DNA from 4 places in the Streptomyces roseoviridis genome. Region 1 is predicted to be linked to each of the others. Evidence: riboswitches for the same ligand, from Rfam matches in the RefSeq annotation. Region 1 holds a riboswitch; each other region holds the start of a gene.
What was found. Region 1 has a riboswitch for cyclic di-AMP ahead of ABD954_RS16060 (M23 family metallopeptidase). Riboswitches for the same ligand answer to the same signal wherever they lie in the genome.
Positions count from the first base shown of each region.

Region 2: it holds a riboswitch for cyclic di-AMP, as region 1 does, so the genes downstream of both, ABD954_RS20700 (transglycosylase family protein) here and ABD954_RS16060 (M23 family metallopeptidase) in region 1, are expected to answer to the same signal.
Region 3: it holds a riboswitch for cyclic di-AMP, as region 1 does, so the genes downstream of both, ABD954_RS29845 (C40 family peptidase) here and ABD954_RS16060 (M23 family metallopeptidase) in region 1, are expected to answer to the same signal.
Region 4: it holds a riboswitch for cyclic di-AMP, as region 1 does, so the genes downstream of both, ABD954_RS01700 (transglycosylase SLT domain-containing protein) here and ABD954_RS16060 (M23 family metallopeptidase) in region 1, are expected to answer to the same signal.

Region 1 covers NZ_BAAAWU010000001.1:3,553,640-3,560,978, forward strand. The annotation lists gene ABD954_RS16050 (PrsW family intramembrane metalloprotease) at 1-600, shown strand, start outside; gene ABD954_RS16055 (aldo/keto reductase) at 607-1,581, opposite strand; gene ABD954_RS16060 (M23 family metallopeptidase) at 1,874-2,983, opposite strand; cyclic di-AMP (ydaO/yuaA leader) riboswitch at 2,996-3,140, opposite strand; gene ABD954_RS16065 (PP2C family protein-serine/threonine phosphatase) at 3,353-4,462, opposite strand; gene ABD954_RS16070 (MFS transporter) at 4,862-6,097, opposite strand; partial or broken gene ABD954_RS16075 (PLP-dependent cysteine synthase family protein) at 6,367-7,339, opposite strand, start outside.
Region 2 covers NZ_BAAAWU010000001.1:4,554,887-4,562,225, reverse strand. The annotation lists gene ABD954_RS20720 (Ppx/GppA phosphatase family protein) at 191-1,129, opposite strand; gene ABD954_RS20715 (DUF501 domain-containing protein) at 1,126-1,680, opposite strand; gene ABD954_RS20710 (FtsB family cell division protein) at 1,749-2,219, opposite strand; gene eno (phosphopyruvate hydratase) at 2,320-3,606, opposite strand; gene ABD954_RS20700 (transglycosylase family protein) at 3,870-4,562, opposite strand; cyclic di-AMP (ydaO/yuaA leader) riboswitch at 4,566-4,772, opposite strand; gene ABD954_RS20695 (transglycosylase family protein) at 5,031-6,080, opposite strand; gene ABD954_RS20690 (cytochrome P450 family protein) at 6,199-7,339, opposite strand, start outside.
Region 3 covers NZ_BAAAWU010000001.1:6,591,359-6,598,697, reverse strand. The annotation lists gene ABD954_RS29855 (ATP-dependent Clp protease proteolytic subunit) at 1-503, shown strand, start outside; gene ABD954_RS29850 (hypothetical protein) at 511-816, shown strand; cyclic di-AMP (ydaO/yuaA leader) riboswitch at 1,210-1,330, shown strand; gene ABD954_RS29845 (C40 family peptidase) at 1,334-1,810, shown strand; gene ABD954_RS29840 (ATP-binding protein) at 1,813-2,244, opposite strand; gene ABD954_RS29835 (VOC family protein) at 2,519-2,938, shown strand; gene ABD954_RS29830 (hypothetical protein) at 2,998-3,294, shown strand; gene ABD954_RS29825 (LysE family translocator) at 3,471-4,115, opposite strand; gene ABD954_RS29820 (DUF7691 family protein) at 4,331-4,942, opposite strand; gene ABD954_RS29815 (8-amino-7-oxononanoate synthase) at 4,976-6,154, opposite strand; gene bioB (biotin synthase BioB) at 6,296-7,339, shown strand, end outside.
Region 4 covers NZ_BAAAWU010000001.1:374,731-382,069, reverse strand. The annotation lists gene ABD954_RS01730 (aminotransferase class I/II-fold pyridoxal phosphate-dependent enzyme) at 1-1,219, opposite strand, end outside; gene ABD954_RS01725 (SDR family oxidoreductase) at 1,487-2,299, shown strand; partial or broken gene ABD954_RS01720 (CBS domain-containing protein) at 2,415-2,833, shown strand; gene ABD954_RS01715 (universal stress protein) at 3,094-3,543, shown strand; gene ABD954_RS01710 (DUF6213 family protein) at 3,540-3,926, shown strand; gene ABD954_RS01705 (class E sortase) at 4,079-4,849, opposite strand; cyclic di-AMP (ydaO/yuaA leader) riboswitch at 5,281-5,435, shown strand; gene ABD954_RS01700 (transglycosylase SLT domain-containing protein) at 5,440-6,261, shown strand; gene ABD954_RS01695 (hemerythrin domain-containing protein) at 6,448-7,020, opposite strand; gene ABD954_RS01690 (endonuclease) at 7,247-7,339, opposite strand, start outside.

The DNA.
Region 1 (7,339 bases):
GGCTTCGGCTTCGCCGCGCTCCTCCCGGTCACCGCGAGGGCCCGCCGCACCCGCCTGGTGCTGCTGCCCCTGGGCGGCCTGCTGCTCGCGATGGGCATGCACGCGCTGTGGAACGGCTCGGCGACCTTCCACCCGCTGGCGTTCCTGCTGGTGTACGGGATGTTCATGGTGCCGGTGTTCGCGCTGCTCACCTGGCTGGCGATATGGAGCCGGCAGAAGGAGCTGCGCACGATATCCGGGGAGCTCCCGGCGTACGCGTCGGCCGGCTGGCTCGCCCATGACGAGCCGCTGGCGCTCTCCTCGATGCGGGCCCGGGCCCTCGCCCGCGGCTACGCCGCCCGCAGTTTCGGCAAGCCGGGTGCGCAGGCCGTCGGCGAGTACGAGGCGTTCGCGACGACGCTTGCGTTCCTGCGCCACCGGGCCCGGCGCGGGCAGGCCGCACCGGACTTCACGGCCCGTGAGCAGGAGCTGTTGCACCACCTGTGGCAGCGCCGCCAGGTCGCCTCGCCCGCGCTGACCCACGCGGCCCGGGTGACCGGCCGGGTGTGGGTGCCGCCGCAGTACCTGGACTACGGCGGCTACAACCCGTACCGGAGCTGACGGGGCTCAGGCCCCCGACGCCTCCGAGACCGCGGGCGTCTCGGAGGCCGCGGTCAGCGCGGCGAGCTCCGCGTCCGTCAGCCGCAGGCCGGCGGAGTCGACGAGCGCCGGGAGCTGTTCGACGGTGCGGGCCGAGGCGATGGGGGCGACGACGGTCGGACGGGAGGCCAGCCAGGCCAGGGCGACGGCGGCGACCTCGGCGTCGTGCGCCTCGGCGACGGCGTCCAGGGCGGCGAGCACCTTCTGTCCGCGCTCGGTCTCCAGGTGCTTGGCGGCGGTGCCGGCGCGCACGCTTGCGACGGTGGCGCCCGGCCGGTACTTGCCGGTGAGGAAGCCGGACGCGAGACCGAAGTACGGCACGGAGGCGAGGCCGGCCCGCTCGGCGGTGTCCAGGAGCGGGCCCTCGTAAGTGTCGCGGGAGACCAGGTTGTAGTGGGGCTGGAGGGCCACGTAGCGGGCGAGGCCCTCGGCCTCGGCGAAGTCGAGGGAGGCGCGCAGCCGCTCGGGGGAGATGTTGGAGGCGGCGACGGCACGGACCTTGCCGTCCTTCACCAGCTGGTCGAGGGCGGTGACGATCTCCTCGACGGGCACGGACTCGTCGTCGTAGTGCGTGTAGTAGAGGTCGATGTAGTCGGTGCCGAGGCGGCGCAGCGACTCCTCGGCGGCGGCCTTGATGGTCGTGGCGCTCAGCCCCTTGAAGCGGGGGTGGGCGCCGACCTTGGTGGCGACGAGGACGTCGGAGCGGTTGCCGCGGGAGGCCATCCAGCGGCCGATGACGGTCTCCGACTCGCCGCCCTCGTTGCCCTCGGCCCACGCGGAGTAGACGTCGGCGGTGTCGACGAAGTTGCCACCGGCGGCGGCGTAGGCGTCGAGGACGGCGAAGGACTGCGCCTCGTCGGCGCTCCAGCCGAAGACGTTGCCGCCGAGGGCGAGCGGGAAGACGTGCAGGTCGGAGGTGCCAAGCCGGCGAAGAGAAGTCATGCGTGGATCAACCTTCCGTGAGGACACCGCTATTCCGGCCGGGGATCATCCGGATCGGCCGCCCGCCCCCGGCCTCCCGGCGGCACCGGCCGGCGCGAGCTCCGGCGCGACGGTCGCGAACCGGTGGGCCGCCCGTGGCCGGACGGTGCCGGGGGCCGCAAACCGGTGGGCCGCCCGTGGCCGGACGGTGCCGGGGGCCGCAAACCGGTGGGCCGCCCGTGGCCGGACGGTGCCGGGGGCCGCAAACCGGTGGGCCGCCCGTGGCCGGACGGTGCGGGGGACGCGGGGCGCACTAGACGGACAGGCCCTTGGAGCGGAGCCAGGCCGCCGGGTCGATGCCGCTGCCGGACGGGGTGTGGACCTCGAGGTGGAGGTGGGGGCCGGTGACGTTGCCGGTGGCTCCGACGCGGCCGATGGTCTCTCCGGTGCCGACCGACTGGCCCGCGCTCACCGTCATCGACGACAGGTGCGCGTACCAGATCTCCGTACCGTCCTGGAGCTCCAGGACGATCCGGTAGCCGTAGGAGCCGGACCAGCCCGCCGACTTGACCGTGCCGCTGTGGACGGCCTTGACCGGGGTGCCGGTGGGGGCCGCGAAGTCCAGGCCGGTGTGGTAGCCGGAGGACCACATGGAGCCGGACTCGCCGTAGGTCGAGGTGAGCGTGTACGAGGAGGTGGGCAGCGCGTAGCTCGCGGCGAGCTTGGCCAGGCGCTCGGCCTCGGCCTTGGCCGCGGCCTCCTCCTCGGCCTTCTTCTCGGCCTCCGCGGCCGCCTGCTCCGCCGCCTGCGCCTTGGCCTCGGCCTCGGCCGCCGCCTTCTCGGCAGCGGTCTTCTCCGCGGCCGCCCTCTCGGCGGCGTCCGCGGCGACCTGCTGCTGCTCGGCCTGCTGGAGGATGCGGGCGCGCAGCGCCTCGCCGGCGTCGGTCCGGGTCTGGGTCCCGGCGGCCTCGGCGCCCGAGCCGCCGCCGTCGGTGGTGAAGGTGAGAGCGGTGAGCGGCTGGGTGTCGTTCCCGCCCGCGATCGCGTCCGAGCCCCCGTCACCGCCGGCCCCGCCCTCGGAGCCCTTGTCGTCCGCGCCGATCAGCGCGCCGACGCCCGGCAGGTCGGCGGCGTCGGGAAGGTCGACGTCCGGCAGCGCTATGGAGACCGGGGGCTTCTGCTGGGCGGTGGCCAGACCGCCGGCGCCGACCGCCGCGATGACGCCGACGCCGAGCACGGTGGAGGAACGGGCGAAGTTGGAGCGCTGCTTGACGACGCGGTGGCGCCCGCCGGAGCGGCTCCGGTCCCTGAGGGATTCCTCGGTGGGATTCCACTCCTCCGCGTCCGCGCCTGCGGCGCCCGGCGCCCCCGAGGTGTCGAAGTAATCGAAGGGGGTATGCGGAGCAGGGGTGTTGGAGGCCACGGAGGCGCTCTCCTTTCCTTCCTTCTCGCCTACCGGGTTAGCTGACGGGTTCGGAGCAGGAAGGTCTCCTACGGGCGGCCGCACGGGTGCGGTGGGGCCCGATTCACCCCAAGTGGTGGTTCCCCGGTTCCCTTGCGGGATTCGGCGCGTGCGCACGGTGCCGTCTCTTGCGACGGCTGGGACGACCGCGCTGCGTTATCGAACGTTAATAGACGCGGCCACCCGATTCCAAGCCGTTCCCCTTGATCATTAGCTGAATTGGTAGGGAAATGCCCGAGTTGACCCCCCTTCAGAAAGAGGTCAGGACCAAACGCTCGATCTGACGTTACGTCAATTGTTATCGGAGCGACACCTCGCCACTACGCCCCGTCACGGCGCCGATCCGCCCTCCGGCGGCACCACCGGCATGGTCCGCCGCCGCTCCGGTTGCCCCGCCGCCGGGCGGCTCACCGCGAGCAGCGCCATGTCGTCCGTCGTGCCCCCGCCCGTGTGCCGGCGCACGTCCGCCACCAGCGCGTCGAGCAGCTCCTCGGGCCCGGGGAAGATCCGCCCTGCGAGCCGTTCCCCGGGGTCGTAGAACACCCCCGCCCCGTCCCGGGCCTCCGAGAGGCCGTCCGTGTAGAACAGCAGCGTCGCCCCCGGCGGGTACGGCGTCTCGTCGGCCCGGTCCGGCCACACCCCCAGATCGCCCATGCCCAGCGGCAGCGCGGCCTCGCTCGGCCGCAGCACCTCCACGCCCCCGTCCTGGAGCAGCAGCAACGGCTCGGGATGCCCCCGGTTGACCACCCGCACCACCCGGTCACCGCCCGGGATCTCCGCGAGCACCGCCGTGGTGAACCCTTCGAACGCGTCCAGCCCGTCGCGCCGGGTGCCCTCCCGGGCCAGCGCCCGCTCCAGGCGCGCCGCCACCCCCTCCAGCGTCTCCTCCTGCTCGGCCGCCTCGCGGAAGGCGCCGATCACCACGGCCACCGCCTCCACCGCGTCCAGACCCTTGCCCCGCACGTCGCCGACCACCAGCCGCACCCCGTGCGGGGTGTCCTGCACCGCGAACAGATCGCCGCCGATGAACGCGTCCGCCTGCGCCGCCTCGTAGCGCGCGGCGATCTGGAGGCCGCCGATCCGCTCCGCGGGCGCGGGCAGCACCGCCTTCTGCGCCGTCTCGGCGATCACCCGTGCCGAGGCGAGCCGCTCGCCGCTGCGCCGCACCACCCGGCCGATCAGCAGGGCGAGCCCGGAGACCGTGGCGACGGTCAGGGTCTCCGTCAGGGACGGGATCCGCATCACGGTCCCGTTGTAGACGTGCAGGCCGATGCCGGCGACGACGGCGGCGATGCCCGTGAGCAGCGTCGTCAGGGTGGAGAAGAGCGGGGCCGCGATCAGCGGCGCCGCCGAGAACAACGGCGCCGCCGTGTACTGGGGCGGGGTCAGCGTGTCGAAGACGACCCCGCCCACGATCAGCAGCGGAGGCAGCGCCCGCAGGAAACGCCGGGCGCCCCGGTACTGCCCGCCCGCGGGACCGGCGGACGCGGCCCGTACGGCACCGGACGACGAGCCGGAGACCCGGCCGGACGACCGCCCAAAGGGCCCGCCGCGGCCCCCACCGCGGGGCCCACCGGCCGAAGGTCCGGCGGACGCACCGAAGGGCCGGCCGGAAGCCGGACCGCCCCGGCCGCCCCCGGACGACGTACCGGCGGACGCACCGGACGACGGACCGGCCGACGGGTCACCGCGCCCCGCACCGGCGGGCGCACCGGGGCGGGCGGCACCGGAACGGCCACGCCCGCGCCGCATCCCCGCTCGCGCCACCTGTGCTCTCCCACCTGGACATGCCCGGACCCGCCCGGTCGCGGACGGACCCGCGCCCTCCCCAGGGTGCCGTCAGGCCGAGCGGCTCGGCGACTCCTCCTCGGCCGGTTGGCGTACGGGCGGCGGCTCGGCCAGCCGCCCGCCGCGGGCCAGCAGCGCCATCGCCCCCGCGCACCCGAGGCCGACCGCGCACAGCACCAGCCAGGGCACCACCGACCACCCGGTCACGTCGAGCAGGGCGCCCGTCCCCAGGTTCCCCAGGGTGATGCCCACCCCGCACACCGTGTTGTAGAGCCCGTAGTGGGTGGCGACCCAGCGGTTCTTCGACAGGGCGACGACGGTGTCCATCTCGTACGGGTAGAGCACCGCGTTCGCGACCGCCAGGACCGCCGTGCACAGCAGCAGCCCCACCAGCGAGCGCCCGAGCGCGGCCGGAACCAGGAAGGCCCCGCCCATCAGGGCGAGTCCGAGCACCAGGCACCGCTCGCGCGACAGCCGCGCCGAGCACCAGGCGGTGATCCGCAACTGCCCGGCGAGCGCCACGAGCGCCGACACCACGAACAGCGCCGTGGTCGCCCCCGTGCCGCCGGCGGCGAGCGGCAGCGCCAGATAGACCTGGAAGGACAGCACGTACGAGCCGGTCATGCACAGCGAGAACAGCCAGAACGTGCGGTGGGCGAGCACCGTACGGAACTGCCCGCGCCGCTCCTCTCCCCACGGAACCTCGGCCTCCACGGCTCGCCGCACCGGCAGATGCCGCAGCTGTACGAGCGTGAGCGCGGCGAACAGCACCGCCGCCACCGTGCACGTCAGCCGGAACGACACCCCTGTCAGGGCTACCCCGACCAGCGGCCCGAGCAGGATGCCCGCCTGGTAGTACACGTTGAACAGGGCGAACGCCTCCACGCGCCGCTCCCCCGCCTCCGCCGCCAGGTAGGCCCGCACCGCCGGGTTGAACAGCGCCCCGGCGAGGCCCGTCGCGAGCGAGGCGGCGAGCAGCGCCGGCAGCGACTGCGCGAAGGCGAGCGCACCGAAGCCCGCCGTGCGCAGCGCGCACCCGGCGACGATCAGCGGCTTGAAGCCGAGCCGGTCGGCGAGCGCCCCGCCGAGCAGGAACATGCCCTGCTGGGACAGGTTCCGCGCGCCGAGCACGAGCCCGACCGCCCAGGCGGCCATGCCGAGGCCGTCCGCCAGGTGCGCGGCCAGGTACGGCATCAGCATGTAGAAGCCGAGGTTGATGGTGAGCTGGTTGAGGAAGAGGAGCCGGGCGGCGGGCTCGAAGCCGCGGGTCCGGCGCCAGACGCTCATCGGGCCCCGCCCTGCGCGGTGCGGGCCTCGGTACCTGCCCGCGCCGTACGGGCCCCGCCGGCGCCCGGTGCCGTACGGGCCCCGACGCCGCCTTCCCGCGCACGCGCCTCGGCGCCGCCCCCTCCCTTACGGATCCCGGCTTCTCCCTCGCCCGCACTCACTTCGGCGCCGGCCTCCCCCTTCCGGACCCCGGCTTCTCCCTCCCCCGCACGCACCTCGGCGCCGGCCTCCCCCCTACGGCCGCCGGCTTCTCCCTCCCCCGCACGCACCTCGGCGCCGGCCTCCCCTCTACGGGCCGGGCGGTCGAGCACCCGGCGGGTCCAGCCGCTGACCGGCTCGCCGGGCGCGTACGCCTCCGGGTCCTCCCGTACGGGGCCGTCGAGCAGGCCGTGTGCCGCGCAGAACTCGTCGTTGAAGACGGTGTCGAAGTAGCGCTGCGGGCCGTCCGGGAAGACGGCCGCGATCCGGGTGCCCCGCGGCCGGGTCCGGGCCAGCCAGCCGGCCACCAGGGCGACCGCGCCGACGCTCCAGCCGCCGGTCGCGAACTGCCGGGCGGCCAGCCGGCGGGCCGCCCGTACCGCCTCGGCCGGTCCGACCCAGTGGATCTCGTCGAAGGCGCCGTGGTCCACGTTCCCCGGGTGGATGGAGGAGCCGAGGCCGCGCATCAGGCGCGGACCGGCCGGCAGGCCGAAGACGGTGGAGTCGATCGAGTCGACGCCGACGAGTTCGAGCGCGGGGCTGCTGGTGGCGCGCAGGGCGCGGGAGATGCCGGCCGAGTGGCCTCCCGTACCGACGGCGCAGACCAGCACGTCGATCCGGTCGAGCTGACCGGCGAGTTCGGCCGCGAGCCCGGCGTAGGCATCCGGGTTGTCGGGGTTCCCGTACTGGTCGGGCCACCAGGCCCCGGGCAGGGCGAGCAGCAGTTCGGCGACCCGGTCCATCCGGGCCTGCTGCCAGCCGCCGTGCGGGCTGGGCTCCGGCACGACGTGGACCTGGGCGCCGTGGGCGGTGAGCATCCGCTCCACGATCGGTTCGAGGCCGGGGTCGGTGACGACGTGGACGGGATGGCCGTGCAGGATCCCGGCGAGCGCGAGTCCGAGGCCGAGGGTTCCGGAGGTCGACTCGACGATCGGGGCGCCCGGCCGCAGGGCGCCGCGGCGGCGGGCCTGCTCGACCATGTGGAGGGCGGCGCGGTCCTTGATGCCGCCGAAGTTGAAGCCTTCGAGCTTCGCCCAGTAGCCG
Region 2 (7,339 bases), 1.0 Mb from region 1:
GGAAGCGTTCACACGATGGAAACATCGAGCGAAGTGGCCTCCAGACCTGCGAAAGGGCCCTGAGGAGCCCGCCGGAGAGCCAAATGACCTTCCTGGGGGACCCTCAGGGCCCATTTCCTTGTGAAGAACTTCACGAACGTTTTCCGACGGGGTGTCGCCGGAGCGCCCGGGAGCCCTCGATAGCCGCCCGCTATGCCACGGATAGGGCGATCCCATCGAGGATGTCGTGCTCGCTGACGACCACCTCGGCGGCCCCGGTCCGCTCCATGATCTCCAGCAGGACGAGCGCCCCGGCGATGATCACGTCGACCCGTCCCGGGTGCATCACGGGGATCGCGGCGCGCTCGTCGTGCGTGGAGACGAGCAGCCGCCCGACGACCTCGGCGACCTGGTCGAAGGAGATCCGGGAGCGGTGGATCCGCTCGGAGTCGTAGGCGTCCAGACCGAGCGCGATCGCCGCGACCGTCGTGACGGAACCGGCGAGCCCGACCAGGGTGTCGGCCTCGCCGATCGGCACGGTCTCCGCCGCCAGGTCGAGGGCCGCCCGGACGTCGGCCACGATCGCCTCGACCTCCGCGGCGGTCGGCGGGTCGCTGCGGACGTGCCGCTCGGTCAGCCGCACGCAGCCGATGTCGACCGAACGCGCGGCTTCCACGTGCCGGTTTCCGACCACGAACTCGGTCGAGCCGCCGCCGATGTCGACGACGAGGTACCGGTCGTCGCCGCGCAGTTCCTTGGTGGCGCCGGTGAAGGAGAGCTCGGCCTCCTGGTCGCCGGTGATGACCTCGGGCTCGACGCCCAGGATCTCCACGACCCCGTTCACGAAGTCGGCCCGGTTCTCGGCGTCGCGGGAGGCGGAGGTGGCGACGAAGCGGATCCTCCCCTTGCCCTCGTCGGAGGGGCCCCCGACGCCGAGCTCCTTGATGACCTCGGCGTACTCGCGGCAGGCGGCGAAGGTCCGCTCCAGGGCCTCGGGCGCCAGCCGGCCGGTCTCGTCGACGCCCTGGCCGAGCCGGACGATCGTCATCCGTCGGTCCAGCTCGACCAGCTCACCGGTCTTTGGGTCCACGTCGGCGACGAGCAGGCGGATGGAGTTCGTACCGCAGTCGATTCCGGCGACCCGGGTCACGTCGAGGACTTCCCTTCGGCATCGGCGTCGGCGTCGGCGCACGGGGTGACGCAGGGGCCCTTCGCCCACCACTCGGGCAGCATGGCGATCGCCTCGTCGCCCAGCGGGTTCACGCCCGGGCCGGCCGCGAGCGAGTGACCGACCAGCACGTGCAGGCACTTGACCCGGTCCGGCATGCCGCCGGCGCTGGGGAAGCCCTCCAGGACCTCGATGGCGTCCCGGCGCGCGAGGTAGTCCTCGTGCGCGGCGCGGTAGGCGGCGGCGAGCTCCGGGTCGGTGCCGAGCCGGGCCTGCATCTCCTTCATGACCCCGTTGGCCTCCAGGGTGCCGATGGCGGAGGCGGCGCGCGGGCAGGTCAGGTAGTACGTGGTCGGGAACGGCGTGCCGTCGGGGAGCCGGGGCGCGGTCTCGACGACGTCCGGGTTGCCGCACGGGCAGCGGTGCGCGATGGCGCGCAGGCCGCGCGGCGGCCGGCCGAGCTGCTCCTGGAACGCGGCGACGTCCGCGTCGGTGGGCTCGGTGCGTTCGGTCTGCGGAGGGGGCGTTTCCATGTCTGCCTTGCTCGTCGGTCGGTGCGGGCGTCGGTGCGGTGCCGCGACGGGTGTCGTGACGGCTGCCGTCAGGGGCGGTCGGCGCGGTCCACGCCGTCCCACAGGTTGTCGTACCACGGACGGTCCGTCGCGCCCTGCTCGGTGCGGGGCCGGTGCTCCGCGTCGGGGTCGTTCACGGTGAAGCCGGTCTCGCCCGGCATCACGTAGTGCAGGTGCTCGCGGGCCAGGCGCCGTACGTAGGCCGGGTCCTGGAGGCGGGCCTTCTCGTCCCGCAGCTCCTCGACCCGCTTCGCCGCCTCGGCGGCCTTGCGCTCCTGGTCGGCGATCTCGCCCTGCTGCGAGACGTACTGCCGCATCGGGTAGGCGAGCGCCACCACGAGCGAGCAGACCACCAGGGCCAGGAAGGCCGCCCGGCCGGTGAGCCGGGAGCGGCGGGCCTGGCGGCGGGTCTGGGAGCGGTAGACACGGGCGGCGGTCTGCTCGCCGAGCAGCCTGATCCGGGTCGCGGTCGAGAACCGGTCCCGGTCCTTCACGGCCATGTCCTGCGCCTCCCCGTGTCACGCGCCTTGTTCAAACGTACGTCCCCGCACACGGTACGGGACCGAGTGCGGGGACGTAGGTAACCGGGCTTTCGCCGGATCAGCCCTTGAAGCGCGGGAACGCGCTGCGGCCGGCGTAGACGGCGGCGTCGTCGAGGATCTCCTCGATGCGCAGGAGCTGGTTGTACTTGGCGACGCGCTCGGAACGGGCCGGGGCGCCGGTCTTGATCTGGCCGCAGTTGGTGGCGACGGCCAGGTCGGCGATGGTGACGTCCTCGGTCTCGCCGGAGCGGTGGGACATCATGCACTTGAAGCCGTTGCGCTGGGCGAGCTCGACGGCGTCGAGGGTCTCGGTCAGCGAGCCGATCTGGTTGACCTTGACCAGGAGGGCGTTCGCGGAGCCCTCCTCGATGCCGCGGGCGAGGCGCTCGGGGTTGGTGACGAACAGGTCGTCGCCGACGAGCTGCACCTTGGTGCCGAGCTTCTCGGTGATGGCCTTCCAGCCGGCCCAGTCGTCCTCGAACAGCGGGTCCTCGATGGAGACCAGCGGGTACGCGGAGACGAGCTCCTCGTAGTACTCGGTCATCTCGGCGGCCGAGCGGGACTTGCCCTCGAACTTGTACGAGCCGTCCTTGTAGAACTCGGAGGCGGCGACGTCGAGCGCGAGCGCGATGTCCTTGCCGGGGACGTAGCCGGCCTGCTTGATGGCCTCGAGGATGAGGTCGAGGGCCTCGCGGTTGGAGCCGAGGTTCGGGGCGAAGCCGCCCTCGTCGCCGAGGCCGGTGGACAGGCCCTTGTCCTTCAGGACCTTCTTGAGGGTGTGGTAGACCTCGGTGCCCCAGCGCAGGGCCTCGGAGAAGGACTCCGCGCCGATCGGCGCGATCATGAACTCCTGGATGTCCACGTTGGAGTCGGCGTGCGAGCCGCCGTTCAGGATGTTCATCATCGGAACGGGCAGCAGGTGCGCGTTCGGGCCGCCGAGGTAGCGGAAGAGCGGCAGGTCGGAGGCCTCGGAGGCGGCGTGCGCGACGGCGAGGGAGACGCCGAGGATGGCGTTGGCGCCGAGGGAGGACTTGTCCGGGGTGGCGTCCAGGTCGAACATCGCCTGGTCGATCAGGCGCTGCTCGGTGGCGTCGTAACCGACCAGCTCGGGGCCGATCTGCTCGATGACGGCGAGAACGGCCTTCTCCACGCCCTTGCCCTGGTAACGGTTGGGGTCACCGTCGCGGAGCTCGAGGGCCTCGAACGCACCGGTGGAGGCACCGGACGGAACGGCAGCACGGCCGGTGCTGCCGTCGTCGAGGCCGACCTCGACCTCGACCGTGGGGTTGCCTCGGGAGTCCAGGATTTCCCGGGCTACGACGACGTCGATGGACGGCACGAGCATCTCCTTCTGGGATGTGACGCTGGTTGTGACGCATGCGGCAAGGTCTCGTTCGCCTTGCGACAAGAGCCTAACCGCCCGGGGGCCTCCGGCCAGCCGGGCGCCCGCCCCCTGGGACGAAAAAGGACCCGAGGGCATGCATCTCGGGTCGAAACCCCCTCACCTACTCATCGGTAGGGCGGGGCGGGGCAGACCCCGGCCCGGAGCGCACGGGGGAAGGGCGCTCCGGGCCGGGGTGGTCACCGCGGGGTGGGGCAGTCGCCGGACTACTTCAGGTGGAGCTGCTGGCCCGGGTAGATGAGGTCGGCGTCCTGGACGACGTCCTTGTTCAGCTCGAACAGCTTCTCCCAGCCGCCCTTGACGCCGTGCGCCTGGGCGATCTTGCTGAGGGTGTCGCCGGTCACGACCTTGTACTCGCCGTCGCCCTTCTTGACCTTCTTGCCGGTCGGGGTGGTGACGGTCTGCTTCGACTCGCTCTTCTTGGCCGTGCTCTTCGGCGCGGTGCGCTGCTCGCTGCGGGTGGTCGGCTGCTCGGCCTTCCGCTCCGGCTGCGGCTGCGCCTGCTCGGCGGAGCCGCCGTCGTACGAGGCGCCGGACAGACCCACGCCGCAGCTCGGCCACGCGCCCTTGCCCTGGCCCGCGAGGACCTTCTCGGCGACGGCGATCTGCTGGGACTTGGAGGCCTGGTCGGCGGTGGGGGCGTAGGCGGTGCCGCCGTACGCGGCCCAGGTGGAGGCCGAGAACTGCAGGCCGCCGTAGTAGCCGTTGCCGGTGTTGATGGACCAGTTGCCGCCGGACTCGCACTGGGCGACGGCGTCCCACTCGGAGGCGGTGGCGGCCGAGGCCGAGGACGCGCCCATCAGCGGGGCGGCGATGGCGACGCCGGCGGCACCGGCGAGCGCGACGGCCCGGGTGGCCTTGGAGGAACGACGGTGTTTGCCCTTGCCGGAAAGCAGCATGGAAATCTCCCTCACCGACGCCTGCGAGGTGAGCTGTCGGGTTCGGGCCGATGGGGCCTCCCCGGTTCCGTCCGGAACCCGGGAGGAATTGCCCGGCCGCGTGACGTGCACGCGGCTTCACCCCAAGCCGGTCGTCGGCCGCCCGTCTCGGGCGGCCGGGGCCGGCGACTTACCTGGGTCCCCCGCTCCTGCCTTCGGCGCTTGCGCGACGACTGTTCCCATCGACCGGCGGCAGGATTCGGCGTTCCCGGTCGGCGGGGCCCGCGGTGGCGAGCGGTCACGACCGTAGACACAGACCCGGGGGAAGTTCAAAGACCCTCAAGCCGGGAAAATCGCCCCTACTTGCACTCCGTCAGGTGGTGTTTGCGCAGGTGAGGGGCGACGCGAGCAAAGTTTGCGGACGTGACACGCCCGTTCGACAAGAGAGACCCATGTCTCACTCGCACAGAACGGACATTAGCCCTCGAACTACCCTCCGAGCGGGGCCGATTCGGGCAGGAGTTCCAGGCTCTGACCAGGGAGGATGAGATCCGGGTCGGCGCCGACCGTCTCCTTGTTGGCGTCGTAGAGGGCGCCCCAGCCGCCGAGAAGACCGTTCTCCCGCGCAATGTCCGACAGACTGTCACCCGGCTTGACGGTGTATTCGTCCGTCTTGCCCGAATCGTCGCCGGTCACTCCGCCCTTCGCCGCGTCGGCCGGCGCCGCGTGGCGCCCGGATTCGGAGCTGGTGTCCGTCATGCCCGGTTCTTCTGTCGCGGCGTCACCCCGGTGCTTGCCGGTGCCGGGAGCGGTCGAGCCCGGCGCACCGGGCGTACCCGGCGTAACGGATGCATCCGGCGTTACGGGCGTACGGGGCGTGACGACGCTGCCCGGGGTGCCGGGGGCGACGGGGCTGCCGGGGGTCGCGGGCGCGGTCGGGGTCCCCGTCGAGGGGCCCGTCGGGGAGCCCGCCGAGGGACCCGTCGACGGAGTGGCCGGAGCGGTCGGCGCGGCGGGGGTCGTGGCCGTCGCCGAAGGCTCGGCGGCGGGGGTCCCGGTACCGGTGGTGCCGGCCGGCAGGCCGTCGGTGCGGTTGGACTCGGGGACGGGCCCCGTGGACTTCTTGGGGGTGACGCCGGGACCCGGGTCGACGGCCGGAGCCTTGCCGTCGTTCGTCAGGCCGGCGATCGGGGCGCAGGTGTCCCACTGGGTGTCGCCGGCGGCGAGCGCCTTCTCGGCGATCGCTATCTGCTGCGCGCGGCTGGCGAGGTCGGCGCTCGGGGCGTAGGCGAGGCCGCCGTGCCGCTCCCAGCTCTCCTGGGTGAACTGGAGCCCGCCGTACAGCCCGTTGCCGAAGTTGGCACTCCAGGCCCCGCCCGACTCGCATTCGGCGACCCTGTCCCAGGTCGCCGCGTCGGCGGCCGAGGCGGAACCGGCGGCGAGCAACGGCAGCGCCATGGCCGATCCGGTGACGCCCGCGGCGACGACGAGAGCGGGGGCCTGGCGGGGTCTGCGGTGACGTCCGTTTCCGGAGCGCATACGGAGAGCCTTTCGCGTGACTGCTGAGGTTGCGGGTGAACGTAGCGGCATGTGAGCGGAAGTCACAAGCCGATGCAGCCCCGATCACGCGAAGATCACATTTCTGATGTGGCGTCAGTCACCGGGCGACGGTGCCCTCCGGGGCGAAGGCCACCGGAAGGGTGCGAAGTCCCCGCATGATGAGCCCGCCGCGCCACCGCAGTTCCTCCGGTTCGACGCCAAGTCGCAGGTCCGGCAGGCGGGTCAGCAGGGTCGCGAGCGCCGTCTGCCCCTCCAGGCGGGCCAGCGGCGCCCCCAGGCAGTAGTGGATGCCGTGCCCGTACCCGAGGTGCTGGTTGTCGCGCCGGGCGAGGTCGAGCGTGTCCGGAGCGTCGAACCGCTCCGGGTCCCGGTCCGCGGCCGCGAGCACCACGAGCACCGGGTCACCGGCCGGGATCTCCTGCCCGCCGATGGCCAGCGGCCGGGTGGCGAACCGCCAGGTCGCCAGCTCCACCGGCCCGTCGTAGCGCAGCAGCTCCTCCACCCCGGTCTCAAGCAGCCCCCGGTCCCCGGCCGCGAGCGACGCCTGGAGGCGCGCGCGCTGCTCCGGGTGGCGCAGCAGGGCGTAGACCCCGTTGCCGATCAGGTTCACCGTCGTCTCGAACCCGGCGAAGAGAAGGATGAAGGCCATCGCGGCGGCCTCGTTCTCGGTGAGGTGCTCGCCGTGGTCCGAGGCCCTGATGAGCCCGGAGATGAGGTCGTCGGCCGGGTCGAGCCGCTTGCGGTGGATGAGCTCCGCGAGGTAGCCGCGCATCTTCTTCACCGACCGCGCCACCCCGCCGCGCGGGCCCCCGCCGTGCCGGATCATCATCCCGGCCCAGTCCCGGAAGTCGTCCTGGTCCTCGCGCGGCACCCCGAGCAGGTCGCAGATGGCGTAGATGGGCAGCGGAAACGCGAACTCGTGGATCAGGTCCGCGCTCCCCCGCTCCGCGAAGCCGTCGATGAGCCGGTCGGTCAGCTCCTGCACCCGCGGCGCGAACTCCGCGACCCGGCGCGGTGTGAACGCCTTCGACACAAGGCGGCGCAGCCGGGTGTGGTCCGGCGGGTCGATGTTGAGCAGATGGGTCATCAGCTCCGCCTTGCGCTCCCCCGGGATCCCCGTCTTCCCCTTGGCGTGCGCCGGCTCGTCGTGGTGCGCCGGATTCTTCGACAGCCGCTGGTCGGCCAGGGCCTGCCGCGCGTCCGCGTACCGGGTCACCAGCCACGCCTCCACCCCGCTG
Region 3 (7,339 bases), 3.0 Mb from region 1:
AGACCTCCGCCAACGACGTGATCGCGCAGTTCCTGTACCTCGACCACGCCGCCCCGGAGAGCGTCATCAGCCTCTACGTCAACTCCCCCGGCGGCTCGATCAGCGCGATGACCTCGGTGTACGACACGATCCGCACCGTCTCCTGCGAGGTGGAGACCATCTGCCTCGGCCAGGCGGTCGGCCCCGCCGCGGTGCTGCTCGCTGCGGGCACCACCGGGCGGCGGCTCACGCTGCCGGGCGCCCGGATCGTCCTCCAGCAGCCCACGCTGGACGAGCCGTTGCGCGGACAGCCGAGCGATCTCGACATCCACGCACGGGAGTTGCTGCGACAGCGCGCCCTGGTCGCCGGACTGCTCGCCGAGCGCACCGGAAGGGACCGCGAGCGCGTCGACGCCGACATCGACCGGACCACCGTCCTCGACGCGGCGGAAGCGGTGGCGTACGGCCTGGTGGACCACGTCGTCGAGAGCCGCCGCGGGCTCGCGGACGCCGGGAACGAGTGAGGCCGACGTGCTCCCGGAGCTGCCGCCGCTGCCCGCACTGACCCGCGCCGAGGGCGAGTTCGTCGACGCGTACCTCGAAGTAGTCGATCTGCTGGGCCGGATCAATCCATCCAGGACCTCGCATACCTATGGGGCGCTGCGTGCGGCGCAGGCGCTGGTGAGCCGCGCGGCGGCGCTGCGGGACGCGCTGACGCTCATGCACATGCGGGGCGAGAGCGAGGTGCACGCCGACACGCTGGCGCGTGCGCTCAGGACCCTGGACGGAGAGCGGCGCACGGGGCGCGTCACCGTCCCCGGGGACCAGGTGAGTTGACAGGGGGGCGTGTCGTGTCGAGGTCCACTCGGGGCACGGGGACCACGGAATCTCTCCCTCGTTCGGCGTAGTCGACGTATCGACATGTAACTCAGGTGAGTTGCGCAGCGGGTGTACGCATCTGGCGGAATCGGGCGTTCCAGCCCTGGTGAACGGCTCGTCCGGCAAACATCGCTGACCCCGAAACCCGACTGTCCACCCGTATGGATCAGTCGTGAGGAGCCTCACATATCGCCGTTTCAGCTCGGATTTGGGCCAGTGTGTGAGTCAAGATCCCTGTCGACGACAAGCCCCCGCCACCCGAGGCGGGGCGGTCCGGGCGGACGCCGAGTCCTGCCGCCGTCCCGGACGTCTGGTCGACAGGAGTGGATCGGCAGGAGTGGAGGACCCGAGCAATACGGGACGTCTCGCGCAGTGGGGGACGTTCCTCGGGGTGAAGCCGCAGCCGCGGCCGGGCATCTTCGCCTGCCCGAACCCGACAGGTCATCCTTCACAGGCGGCTGACGAAGGGTTGCGCATGACTGCGCAGATTCATGTCCCGTCCCTGCTGTCCCGGGCCGGAGCCGTCTCGGCTCTCACCCTCGCCGCCGTCGGCGGCACGCTGCTCGCCCCAGGAGCCGCGCCGGAGGCCCAGGCCGCGACCTCGTACGCCGGCAAGGCGTTGAACGTCGCGGCCTCGAAGAAGGGATCCCCCTACAAGTACGGCGCCGCGGGCCCCACCCGTTTCGACTGCTCGGGCCTCACGCTCTACTCGTTCAAGAAGGCGGGCAAGACGCTGCCCCGCACCGCGCAGCAGCAGTACAACAAGACCCGGCACATCTCCGCGTCCAGCCGGCAGAAGGGGGACCTCGTCTTCTTCCACTCGGGTGGAAGGGTGTACCACGTCGGTATCTACGCGGGTAACAACAAGATCTGGCACTCGCCCAAGCAGGGCTCCTGGGTGAAGCTCGACCGGATCTGGACGTCGAAGGTCCTCTACGGCCGGGTCCGCTGACGTCAGCCGGGAACCGCCGCCGGCCAGGGCAGGTCGATCCAGACGGTCTTCCCGCCCTCGGCCGTCGGCGTCACCGACAGCCGGCCGCCCGCCTCGGCGGCCAGCCAGCGGATGATGACCATCCCACGGCCGTTGTCCTGCTGGACCGCCGCCGGGAGGCGCTGGGGCCAGCGCGGATGGCTGTCCGTGACCCCGATGCGCAGCAGCTCGTCCCGCTCCAGGCTGACGTCCACCGTGAAGGTGGGCGACTGTCCGAAGGTGTGCTGCACGGCGTTGGTCGCCAGCTCCGAGACGATCAGCCGGACCGAGTCCGCGATGTCGGTGCCGTCGCCGAGGCCCCAGGAGGAGAGGACCTCGGCGACGTACCGCCGGGCGGTCGCGACCGAGGCGGGATCGCTCGGCAGCGTGAGGGTTGCTTCCTGGTGGTCTGCCATGGCGACGCTGTCCCTTTCCCACCGGGCCCCGCCCGGATTGCGCTTCGCGTCAGAGTGCCACCGATCGTGCCGTCCCGAGGGGCGATCCACCGCGATATACGGATGACTGTCGCTCGAAGCAGTGAACCGTCCGACGGGCGAGCGGATCGGCGCCGGGCCCCAGGGGCGACCGGGGCGCGCGAACCGAGCGGACCGGGTGCACGCGAGCCCAGCGGACCGGGTGCACGCCCGACTCGCCATGCCTGCACGGCCGTTGAGCGGGCAGACGGACCGTATGACCGTTTCCAAGACGACCCTCCTCGTCCTCGACAGCAGCGATCCCGAACCCCTCGCCCGCTTCTACGCCGCCCTGCTCGGCGCCACCGTCGAACCGGCCGACGGCGACCCCGACCTGCTCCTGCTCCACTCCTCCGCCGGCCCCGCCCTCGGCATCCGCCGCGACCCCGGCCAGGCGCCGCCGAGCTGGCCGCGCCCGGAGGACTCCCAGCAGGCCCATCTGCACATCCTGGTCGCCGCCGACGCGCTCGACGAGGCCGAGCGGGAGGCGATCTCCCTGGGCGCCCGCCCGGTCGCCGCCGAACGCAACGGCACCCGGCTCGACCGGCGCACCGACGTGCGCCGCTACACGGACCCGGCCGGCCACGCCTTCGTGCTGGCTCCGTCACGGGACGCCGAACGGAGCGTTTCACCCTGATCCGGCGGGGCAGCCGCGTACACACCCGTCCCCCGCATCCAGAGCCCAGGAGGGTGATCATGAGCCACCACGAGCGCCGACGTACGCTGCCCGCCGACCGGCCGCCCCGCACCACCCCGTCCCAGGCCGTCGGGGAGAGCGGCGACGCCGAGGCCCGCAGGGAGGCCGAGGAGGCCGCACGGGGCCGTCTCGGCGACGCCGCGCCCGACGACCACGGCATGGACGCCAAGCGGCAGTCCCCGGGCCTCGGCCGCGAGGAACAGCGCCGCCCGCACGGACGCAGGGGTGAGGCCGGAGAGGGACCCGACGGCTCCGACGAAGGACGCGGTCCCGCCGACACGGGCCACGACCACTGACGGCCGGGCCCCGACCGGGTGGTCCCGCCCACTGACGGCCGGGCCCCGACCGGGTGCCGCTCCCCCCCCTCGCGTTCGGGACCGTCACAGCAGCACCGGTGCCACTGCTGTCACCGGTGTCACTGCTGTCACCGGGTCATTGCTGTCGCCGGTGTCACCGGCGCGCGGGGCCCGTCTCAGGCCGAGACGGGCGTACGGGTCAGGGCCGTGCGCAGCGCGAAGACACCGAGCAGGCCGCCCGCCGCGAAGCGCTGAGCGGTCATCACACGGGGCCGCGCTGCCAGGTAGCCCGACACCCGTGCGGCACCCAGCATGATCAGACCGTTCACCGTGACCCCCACGACGATCTGCACCGCGCCGAGCTGGAGGAGCTGTGCCCAGGCCGGACCCGCCTGCGGGTCCATGAACTGGGGCAGCAGAGCGGCGTACATGAGGGCGATCTTGGGGTTGAGCAGATTGGTCAGGAGCCCCGTCGAGAAGAGGCGGGCGTCGGAGACGGGCGGCAGGTCCCCGGCCGGGGCGAAGGGCGAACGACCACCCGGCCTGAGCATGTCCCAGGCCAGGTAGGCCAGGTAGGCGGCCCCGGCGAGCTTGACCACCGTGAAGGCGAGCGGCACGGCGGCGAACAGCGCGGACAGGCCCGCGGCCGCGGCCAGCAGATAGCAGACGAAGCCCACCGCGGTCCCGCTCAGGCCGACCAGGCCGGCCCTGCGCCCCTGGGTGATGGCGCGGGAGGCGAGGTGGATCATGTTCGGTCCCGGAGTCAGGGCCATGCCCAGCTCGACCAGGGCCACTCCTCCCATCGCGGCCGGGCTGATCACGTGACGGCTCCGATCGTCGGCCGGGTGTTCGGACCCCGGCGTGGACGGCGCCCGGCGGCGTCGGGCGCCGGGCGCGACTCGGCGGTGCCGGCGTCGCCCGCCTCAGAATACGGCGCCGTACGCCGGACCCGGCGGGCGCCTGGCCCCCGTCCGGCCGACGCCCCGACGCCCGGCCCGCGCCCGCGCCGCCGTCCGCGGAACCGGCCCGACGCGCCCTAGGAGACGAAGCCGATGACCCCGAAGCCGGGGCGGGCCGCGGCGTGGCGGAGCCAGCCGATGACGTCCATGACCGCGTCGACCACTTCGGGGTCGAGCGGCGGGGCGTGGCCGTCCCGCTTGGTCTGCTCGAACTGCTCGACGGCGGCCAGGCACTGCTCGTGCGTCCACTCGCCGCAGTTCGGCAGGTCGTAGGTGGGTATCGGGTCCGGCATGGCGTCCCCGTAGCCGAAGTCCGTCAGCGACACCGCGGTGATGCGCAGGGCCTTCAGGCCCTCGTCGACCGTCTCCAGCCAGGCGCCGCGGAACGGGGAGAAGCAGGAGTTGTCGAGGAAGGACCCGGTCAGGGAGCACAGCCGCTTGTAGGCGTAGCCGTACGGGAAGGAGTGCTCCTTCCTTCCCTCGAAGGGGCCGCCGGCGATCACGGCGCGCAGCGCCTCGGAGGCGGTCGGCGCGCCGTCGGCGATCGAGGACGAGAACCAGTCGTCGTCGCGCGCCAGGTCGTCGGCGAACCGTTCGTGGATGATCTGGAGCAACTGCTCGTCGCCCGAACCGACGAGGGCGTGCGTGGCCTTGATGTCGAGCAGGAACGGGCTCAGGGAAAGACTCATGTGATCACCGTAGCCACCGGCACTGACAGCGGGTCAGGCTCCCTCGGGCGCGGTCCTCAGGATGGTGTCGACGGCCCGTTCGATCTGCGCGTCGTCGAGGTCCGCGCGGGCGGTCAGACGCAGCCGGGAGATGCCGTCGGGCACCGACGGCGGGCGGAAACAGCCGACGGCGAGGCCGAGTTCGCGGCAGTCGGCCGCCCACCGCAGCGCCTCGTCGGGGCCCGGGGCACGCACCGAGACCACGGCCGCGTCGGGCCGGGCGGCGGTGAGCCCGGCCTCGGTGAGCAGCCGGTGGAGGGTGGTGGCGACCGTACGGGCCCGGGCGGCGAGGCCCGGTTCGGCCTCGATCAGGCGCAGGCTCGCGAGCGCGCCGGCCGTGGCGGCGGGGGCGAGACCGGTGTCGAAGATGAAGGTGCGGGCCGCGTTGACCAGGTGCTCGATCACCCGGGCCGGTCCGAGCACCGCACCGCCCTGGCTGCCCAGCGACTTGGAGAGGGTGAGGGTCACGACGACGTCCGGGTCGCCCGCGAGGCCCGCCTCGTGCAGGGCGCCGCGCCCGCCGTCACCGAGGACGCCGAAGCCGTGGGCGTCGTCGACGACCAGGCCCGCGCCGTGCTCCCGGCACGCCCGCGCCAGGGCGGGGAGCGGGGCCTTGTCGCCGTCCACGGAGAAGACGGAGTCGCTGACCACCAGCGCGCGGCGGTCCGGATGCGCGCCGAGGGTCTTCGCCACGGCCTCCGGGTCGGTGTGCGCGACCACGGCCGTCTCGGCCCGCGCGAGCCGGCAGCCGTCGACGATCGAGGCGTGGTTGCCCGCGTCGGAGACGATCAGGCCGTCCCGGGCGGACAGGGCGGTGAGCGCGGCCAGGTTCGCGGTGTAGCCGGAGGAGAAGACGAGGGCCGCCTCGAAACCGCAGAAGTCGGCCAGTTCGCGTTCGAGGAGGGCGTGCAGTCGGGTCGATCCGGTGACGAGCCGCGAACCGGTGGAGCCCGCGCCCCAGCGGCGGGCCGCCTCGGCCGCCGCCTCGGTGGTCTCGGGGCGCCGGGTGAGGCCGAGGTAGTCGTTGCTCGCCAGGTCCAGGAGGCCGGACTCGGCCGCCCGGGGGCGCAGGGTCCGCACCAGGCCCGCCGCCGCGCGCTGCCGTGCGGCGGCCTCGGTCCAGTCGAACGCGGCCCGGCGGGGGTCCGTGCGGTCCTCGGCGTACGGCGGCATGGCGATCCTTCGGTAGGCGGCGCACAGACCCTAACGGTCCGGGGCCGGCGACAGGGTGTGGCCATACACACACTTCAAACCGCTCTGTTTGTTCTTCTCTTCCTTGGCCCGGGGGTCTGCCGTAGGTAAGGATCAGCCCTTATGGACCTGCTGAACACGCTGGTGGAGAAGGGGCTGCGGCGCGAGCTGCCGACCCGTGAAGAAGCGCTCGCCGTGCTGGCGACATCCGACGACGACCTGCTCGATGTGGTGGCCGCGGCCGGCAAGGTGCGGCGCCAGTGGTTCGGGCGCCGGGTGAAGCTCAACTATCTCGTCAACCTGAAGTCGGGCCTCTGCCCCGAGGACTGCTCGTACTGCTCCCAGCGGCTCGGCTCGACCGCCGGGATCCTGAAGTACACGTGGCTGAAGCCCGACGAGGCGTCGGCCGCGGCGGCGGCCGGTGTCGCGGGTGGCGCGAAGCGCGTGTGCCTGGTGGCGAGCGGCCGTGGTCCGACGGACCGCGACGTGGAGCGGGTCGGCAGGACCATCGAGGCCATCAAGGAGCAGAACGAGGACGTGGAGGTCTGCGCCTGCCTCGGTCTGCTGTCCGACGGGCAGGCGGAGCGGCTCAAGGAGGCCGGGGCCGACGCGTACAACCACAACCTCAACACGTCCGAGGGGACGTACGGGGAGATCACCACCACCCACACCTACGCGGACCGGGTGGACACCGTGCAGAAGGCCCACGCGGCCGGGCTCTCGGCCTGCTCGGGGCTCATCGCGGGCATGGGCGAGCGCGACGAGGACCTCGTCGACGTGGTGTTCGCGCTGCGGGAGCTGGACTCGGACTCGGTGCCGGTCAACTTCCTCATCCCCTTCGAGGGCACCCCGCTCGCCAAGGAGTGGAACCTCACCCCGCAGCGCTGTCTGCGGATCCTGGCGATGGTGCGGTTCGTCTGCCCCGACGTCGAGGTGCGGATCGCCGGCGGGCGCGAGGTGCACCTGCGCACGATGCAGCCGCTGGCGCTGCACATCGCGAACTCGATCTTCCTCGGCGACTACCTCACCAGCGAGGGCCAGGCCGGCAAGGCCGACCTGGAGATGATCGCCGACGCCGGCTTCGAGGTGGAGGGCGCGGGCACGACCACGCTGCCCCGGCACCGGGTGGACGCCCTCGCGGCGGCCGGTGCCACGGCCGGCGGATGC
Region 4 (7,339 bases), 3.2 Mb from region 1:
GCTCCAGAGCGGGCGGCTGCGGCAGCCGCACCTCGGGCCGCGGTGCGAGGGGACCGGTCCGGTCCGCCTCCGTCAGTGCCTGGAGCGCGTCCAGGAGCACCCGCTCGGTCGTGTCGTCGTCCGCGTGCGTGATCGACAGGCTGATCCGGCAGGTGTCGGAGCCGCCCACGTCGACGTGGCGCTCCTCGCGGAGCCACTCCGCCGCCTGCATGCCGCTGATGCCCAGGCCCCGTACGTCGATCACGATCTTCAACGGGTCGAGCTCGGCCGCGAGTCCCGCCGCCACCACCTCGTCACCCATCGGCGCGAGTCCGGGCAGGCTCGCCGCCGCCTTCCGCACCCGCTCGGCACGCTGGAGCGCTCCGCCGAGGAGTTCCCGCCCGTGCTGGACCATCTGCCGCCGCCAGCCGTCGAGCGTCGCGTACACCAGCGAAGAGGCACTGGTCGTGCCCAGCAGGTCCTCGCGCTGCTTGAGGACCTCCGGCGACACCCGGTCGTGCTGCAGGTGGAAGACCGAACTCTGCTCGATCGCCCCGCCCATCTTGTGCACGCTGGTCACGACCAGGTCGGCGCCCGCGTCGATGCCCCAGACCGGCAGCTCCGGGTGGAAGGGCAGATGGGCGCCCCACGCCTCGTCGACGATCAGTGGCACGCCGGCGGCGTGGCAGGCGTCGGCCACGCCCCGCACGTCCGCGCAGGTGCCCCAGTCGGTGGGGGTGATCAGCAGCATGCCCTTCGCGTCGGGGTGCTCCCTCAGCTTCGCGCGCACGTCGTCGGGCTCCGGAGGATGGGCCATGTGCCGCTCGCCGTCGAACTTGGGGTGCACCCAGATGGGCTCCACGCCGTTCACGATCACGGCCGCGATCACCGACTTGTGCGCGTTGCGCGACAGCAGCAGCTTCTCGCCCGGGCCCGCGACGGACAGCATCGCGGTCTTCACGGACAACGAGCTCCCGCACGTCGAGAAGAACGCCTGCTCCGCGCCCACCGCGTCGGCCATCAGCTCCTGCGCCCGGTCGAGCACGCCCTGCGACTCCCGCCGGTCGTCCAGGCCGTTGAGCAGCAGCACGTCCGACCGGAAGACCTGCTCCCCGACGACCTCGGCGACCCGGGGGTCGACACCCCGGCCCTGCTTGTGCCCCGGCGGTCCGTAGACGATGTCCCCCCGGCGTCGGAAGTCCTCCAGCGCTTCGAGCACCGGTGCACGCGAGTGATCCATGGTTCCTCCGGGTTCTCCGGCCGTCGTTGCTGAGCGCGCCGCACGGGCGCGAGGCGCGTCTGCCCCGGACGTTTCCGGCGAAACGGGACGCACGGCCGGACGGCCGACACCGACGGCGGCCGGCCCGCCCGCACGCATGAAACCCGCCCCGGTGGGCAGCGGCGCCCTGCGCTCCGGAGGACCGGAGCGGCGGGAACCGGCCCGGGTCCGCAGGCCCGGAGGCCGGGAAACGGCCCGGAGAACCGGCCCACGACCGAGGAAGGCGTCATGAACAACACTCCGTCCACCCCCCGCCCCCGGACCGCCGTCGTCACGGGCGCGGATTCCGGGATCGGCCGGGCCACGGCCGTACGGCTCGCCGCGGAAGGCATGGACGTCGGCATCACCTGGCACCGTGACCGGCGCGGCGCGGAGGAGACCGCCGAAGAGGTACGGGCCCAGGGCCGCGAGGCGTTCGTCGAGCACCTGGACCTGACGCGGCTGCCGGACGCGGCCGACGTCGTCGACGCGCTCGCGGACCGGCTCGGCGGCGTCGACGTGCTGGTGAACAACGCCGGCGTCGGCACGTCCACCCCCTTCCTCGAACTCGACCCGGGCACCGTCCGGGAGGTCCTGGACGTGGACCTGGTCGGCCCGCTGCTGTGCTCGCAGCACGCCGCTCGGCGCATGGTCCGCCAGGGCCGCGGGGGCCGCATCGTGAACGTGACCTCCGTCCACGAGCACCAGCCGCGGGTCGGCGCCGCACCGTACTGCGCGGCCAAGGGCGGCCTCGGGCTCCTCACCCAGGTCATGGCCCTGGAACTCGCCGCCCACGGCATCACGGTCAACGCGGTCGCACCGGGCGAGATCGCCACGCCCATGACCGGGCAGGAGGACACCGACGTCACCGCCGAGCAGCGGCCGGGCGTCCCGCTCGGACGCCCCGGCGACGCCCGCGAGGTCGCCGCCGTCATCGCCTTCCTTGCGGGCCCCGACGCCTCGTACGTCACCGGCGCGTCCTGGGCCGTCGACGGCGGCATGCTGCGGATGGGACCGATGGCGGGCTCGCACCTGCGGGACGACGACTGGCGCGGTGTCTGATGCGCGGCGGCCGGAACGCGTATCACCCCCGGAGCCGGGTAGCCGGTCCCATGGAACCCCAGCTGCACCGGCCGCACCGGCGGCGGCAGGAGCGGCAGCAGCGTCAGGAGGAGACATGACCCGGTCCGTGCGCGACGTCATGAACGGCCACCCGGTCACCGTCGGCCCGCTGACGTCGGCCGCGGAGGCGGCGCGGGTGATGCGCGACGCCGGCATCGGCGACGTGCTCGTCGCCGACGGCGACCGGCTGCTCGGCATCGTGACCGACCGTGACCTCGCCTCCGCGTGATGGCGGAGGGCAAGGATCCGGCGGACACCACGGTCCGGTCGGTGTGCGGCGACCGGGCCGTCACCGTGGCACCCGGCGACGGCCTCGACCGTGCCGTCGGCCTCATGCGCGAGCACGCCGTGCGCCGCCTGCCCGTGACCGAGGAGGGCCGGCTCGTCGGCATCGTCACCCTGGGCGACCTCGCCGTCGAGAAGGACCCGGGATCGGCGCTGGCGGACATCTCGTCCGTCGAGGGCGACACCTGAGCGGCGGACCGGTCCGGCCCGGACGGCGGACCCGTACGGAGGAGGCGAAGCACCGTGACGCACACCCCGCCCGAGGCACAGCAGGAGACCGGGCCGCCCACCCAGCCCTTCCCCCGCGACCCGACCGACCCGCACCCGGCGCCACCGACCCGCCCCTTCCCGCCCGACCCCCAGGCCCCCCGGCCGGCTCCCCGGCCCTCGCCCCAGCCCGCTCCCAGGCCCGACCCGCCCACGGCGGACCGCACGAGGAGGCCACGGCCATGAAGGACGCCGGCGGACGGAACGCGCGCGTGGTCGTGGGCGTGGACGGGTCGGACTCCTCGTACGGGGCCCTGCGGTGGGCCGCCCGGCACGCGAGGCTGATCGGGGCGACCCTGGAGGTGGTGGCGGCGTACGACGTCCCCGGCGCCGTGGGCCGTTCCGCGCCGCCGGTCTCCGCCGCGTTCGACGAGGAGGCGGCCCGCCGGGCCCTGTCGGACGAGATACGGACCGTGCTCATCCCGGTCGGCGAGGTGCCGGTGGTCGAGCACGTGGTCCGGGCCCGGCCGGCCGAGGCGCTGATCGACGCGTCGGCCGGAGCGGAGTTGCTCGTCGTGGGCAGCCGCGGCCGGGGCGGCTTCACCGGTCTGCTCCTCGGCTCCGTGAGCCAGCAATGCGTCGCCCACGCCTCGTGCCCTGTCGTCGTCGTCCGCCCGGAGGCCGCACCGTGAACGCGCCCACGTCCTTCATCGTCCTTGCGGACGGCCACCTCCTGGTCCCCGCCGACCAGATGACCGGCCTGCTGCGCCGCGTCGCGGCGGGCTGGCTGCAGGCCACCGACCAGGGCTACGAGGACCACGACCCGGCGACCGTGCTGTCCCTCGCGACCGGGCTCATGGAGATCGCCGACCAGATCGACGCCGAGTGCATCGGACTGATGCCGCTGAGCGAGGACGAGGACGCGGACGCCGACGAGGGTGCGGGCGAGGGTCCGGGCGAGGAAGAGGCGGGCGGTACGGGCGGGGCCGGCCACGACGCGGGAGCGGCCCGTACGGACGGCGACGGGCCCGAGGAGAGCGCGGACGGGGGACCGGACGCGCGACCGGGCGACTGAGCCGGGCGAGCCGCCTCGGTCAGGAAGTCACCGAGTCACCACCGCGTCACCGGGCATCGAAGCACCGGGCATCGCGTCACCGGGCATCGAATCACCGGTCACCGCGTCACCGGGCACGGAGCCACCGGGCACCGGGGCACATCGCCGGGCGTTCACGCGGGGCGGACCGAGACGAGTACGCCGATCTTGTCGATGCGGTGCTCGGGGTTGCCCAGGGCGTCCCGCCAGTAGTTGCCCGCCGCGTCGTCCTCCGGCGTCGCGCAGGTGGAGAGCGTGATCACCGCGCGCGTGGGCTTCTCGCCCGGAGCCCCGGGCACGGCGGCACGCTGCTCGGCGAGGGACCGCGCGGAGCGGAAGGAGGTGGTACGGGTCTCGGTGATCCGGTACTCGTACACCTCGCGGCCCGCGGTCACGAACACCCGGTCGCCCACGTCGACGGCCGGCAGGTCCCGCAGCGGTCCGCCGGCCGAGAGCCGGTGCGCCGTCACCAGGTAGTTGCCGACGTCGCCCGGTCCCACTCCGCCGCGCCTGCCGTAGGGGCTCGCGGCCACGCCACGGTCCTGGATCCGGGTGCCGGCCCGGTCGTCGGTCGTGCCCTCGTACGGCACCACCCGCAGGTCCCTGACCCCGATGGACGGTATGTCCAGGTCGGCCGGCCGGGGCCGTGGGACCGGGGTGGGGGGCGGTGCGGGCACGGGCGCCGAGGCGGGCGGGGACGTGCTCGCGCGCTCCGCCGGCGGCGGCGAGGCGGATGCCGGGATCTGCGACTTCCCGTCGGCGCTCCGACTCGTGCCGGGAGCGCAGCCGAGGAGCACCCCGACGACCGTCATGACGACGGCCACGACGAGCACGACGGCCCGGCGCGAGCCGGGACCGGCACGGGCACCGTTACGGGGACGGACAGCGCGACGAGATCGGTTCATGATCACCCACCGTGGGGCGGGACGGCGAGGTGCCGTCGGAAGGGCCCCGACACCTCCACGCTACGCGCTGCCGCCCCTGGGGGCGCGGGACGGCAGCAAGGGCAAATCGGTCGATGTCCTCTTATTCATCCTCAATGCCGGAATGGTGAATTGAGTGACGCAAGGGCGGTATTCCTCCGGTAAAAGGCGGACCCCGCCCCTCGGGTGATCTGAATCACGCCGCGAAGAACGGCCGTGAGCCCGACGGGGCGTCAAGTGCGAGAACGCGGAAAAGTGTTGACGAAACGTCGCCGGAAAATCGGGATGATCCTTTCCGTTGATCTTCCTCACCTATTTGCTTTGATTAATTCCCGTCTTGTTATCGCGCTTTGTCTTCGCATACGGTCACGCGTCAACCGGATGGAAACGCCGAGTCCTGCCACCGTCCGGTCACCACACTCACGACCCTTCCGGCAGGAGCGGGGGACCCACGTTCTCCGCCGTGTCCGGCGTCACGGACACGGCTCGGGGTGAAGCCGCGCGCGCCGCGGCCGGGCATCTCCTGCCCGAACCCGACAGCTCACCTCGCAGGCGAAGGAGAGGAACTCGCCATGCGTGGTCACGGGAAGCACCGTCGCCCCAAGAACGCCCCGCTCGCTCGTGGTCTCGCCGCCGCCGGCCTCACGGGCAGCGCGGCACTCGCCCTGCCGCTGGCCGGGGCGACGAGCGCCGGAGCGGTCGCTCCGCAGGGAACGCCCTCCGTCGCAGTCGTAAAGGCGGCCACCGTCAAAACGGCGCCGAAGACCGGACTGGTGAAGTACACCGTCGTCTCCGGCGACTCGCTTTCGAAGATCGCGCACAAGTACGCGGTGCCGGGCGGGTGGAAGAAGCTCTACCGCGACAACCAGGCCGCCGTGGGCGCCGACCCCAGCCTCATCAGGCCCGGCCTGAAGCTCACCGTCCACGCCGAGGCGAAGGGCAGGGACAAGTCCGCGCCGCGCGCCGACCGCTCGGCCGAGCGCACGACGGTGAAGCGCTCCTCGGCCCAGGGCGCCGCCGCGGCACGCCCCGCCGCGGCGGTCCGGGCGGCGGCCCCGAAGGCCGCCACCTACGCGAACAACCTCGACGGGTGGATCCGCGAGTCGCTCGACATCATGGCCGCCAAGGGCATCCCCGGCAGCTACGACGGCATCTACCGCAACATCATGCGCGAGTCCTCCGGCAACCCGCTGGCCATCAACAACTGGGACTCCAACGCCGCCGCCGGCACCCCCTCCAAGGGCCTGCTCCAGGTGATCGACCCGACGTTCCGGGCCTACCACGTGGCCGGCACCCCCTTCGACCCGTACGACCCCGTCGCCAACATCACCGCGGCCTGCAACTACGCGGCCGACCGGTACGGCTCCATCGACAACGTCTTCGGCGCCTACTGAGCCGTTACGGAACCGACAGGACCGCGCCCGCCTTCCGGCGGGCGCGGTCCTGTGCTCATCAGGCCAGCGCGGCGGCTCACTCGCCGTCCAGGCCGCGGAGCTCCTCGCCCTCGGGGCCCCGGCCCCGTGCCGTGTCCGAACCGACGGGACCACGACCGTCTCCCGCGCGTCCGGGCGGTAGCGGCGTCACTCGCGGCGCAGCGCGTCCTTCGCGCGGTCCAGGAGCGCCGCGAACGGGCCGACCGTCCACTGGGCGGCGGGCGACCCGGCGGTCCGGGGATGGGGATGCGTGGGGGCCATGCGCTCGACGGTCCGCAGCCGGCGTCCCATCGAACGGCGGTCGTCGATGCCGCACTCGGCGCGGATCCGGGGGAACTCCTCCTGCTCCTCGTGCCGCGCGTGGTCCTCGACCGCCTGCTGGAAGGCCCTGAGCCGGGCGTCGAACTCCGGGCTGTGCACGTCGAGCTGCTCCAGTTCGGCCAGCTTCTTGTTGGCCTGCGACTCCTCCTCGTTCCGGGCCTCGGCCTCCTCCTTGCCGGCCACCCGCTTGGCCACCGGCCGCAGGATCATCTCCTCGGCCGTCTCGTGGACGGCGAGCAGGGCACGCAGCTCGTCGAAGCACTGCTGCTTGGCGTCCTTCTCGGATTCGAGCGTCTCGGCGAAGAGCTGCCGGATCCGGTCGTGCTGTTCGAGCAGCTGCTCCAGGATGTCGTCCTCGGGCTGGACCGTGCGGGGCGAACCGCTCGTCATCCTGCTCATGACCTCTCCTTCGGCGTGGTGATCGGGTCGCGGACGCCGTCGCCCCGGTGCGTCGTCGAGCGGGTACGCCGTCGTCCTCGCTCCGCGTCTAGCCCGTCACCGTCCGGGCAAACCCCCACCAACGCTCTCAAAGCCCGCGAAGCGGTACCCACGAAGCAGCTCCGAACCCCCGTAAGCTCCGCACCCCACAGCACCTGCGCCACTCGGCACCGGCTCCCGCCGTCCCTCACGCGCCGGGTCGCGAGCCCTCCTCCCGAATACCGCCCGACAGACGCGTGCGCACCAGCGCCGCCGCCAGCCTGGCCACGTCGTCCGGCGG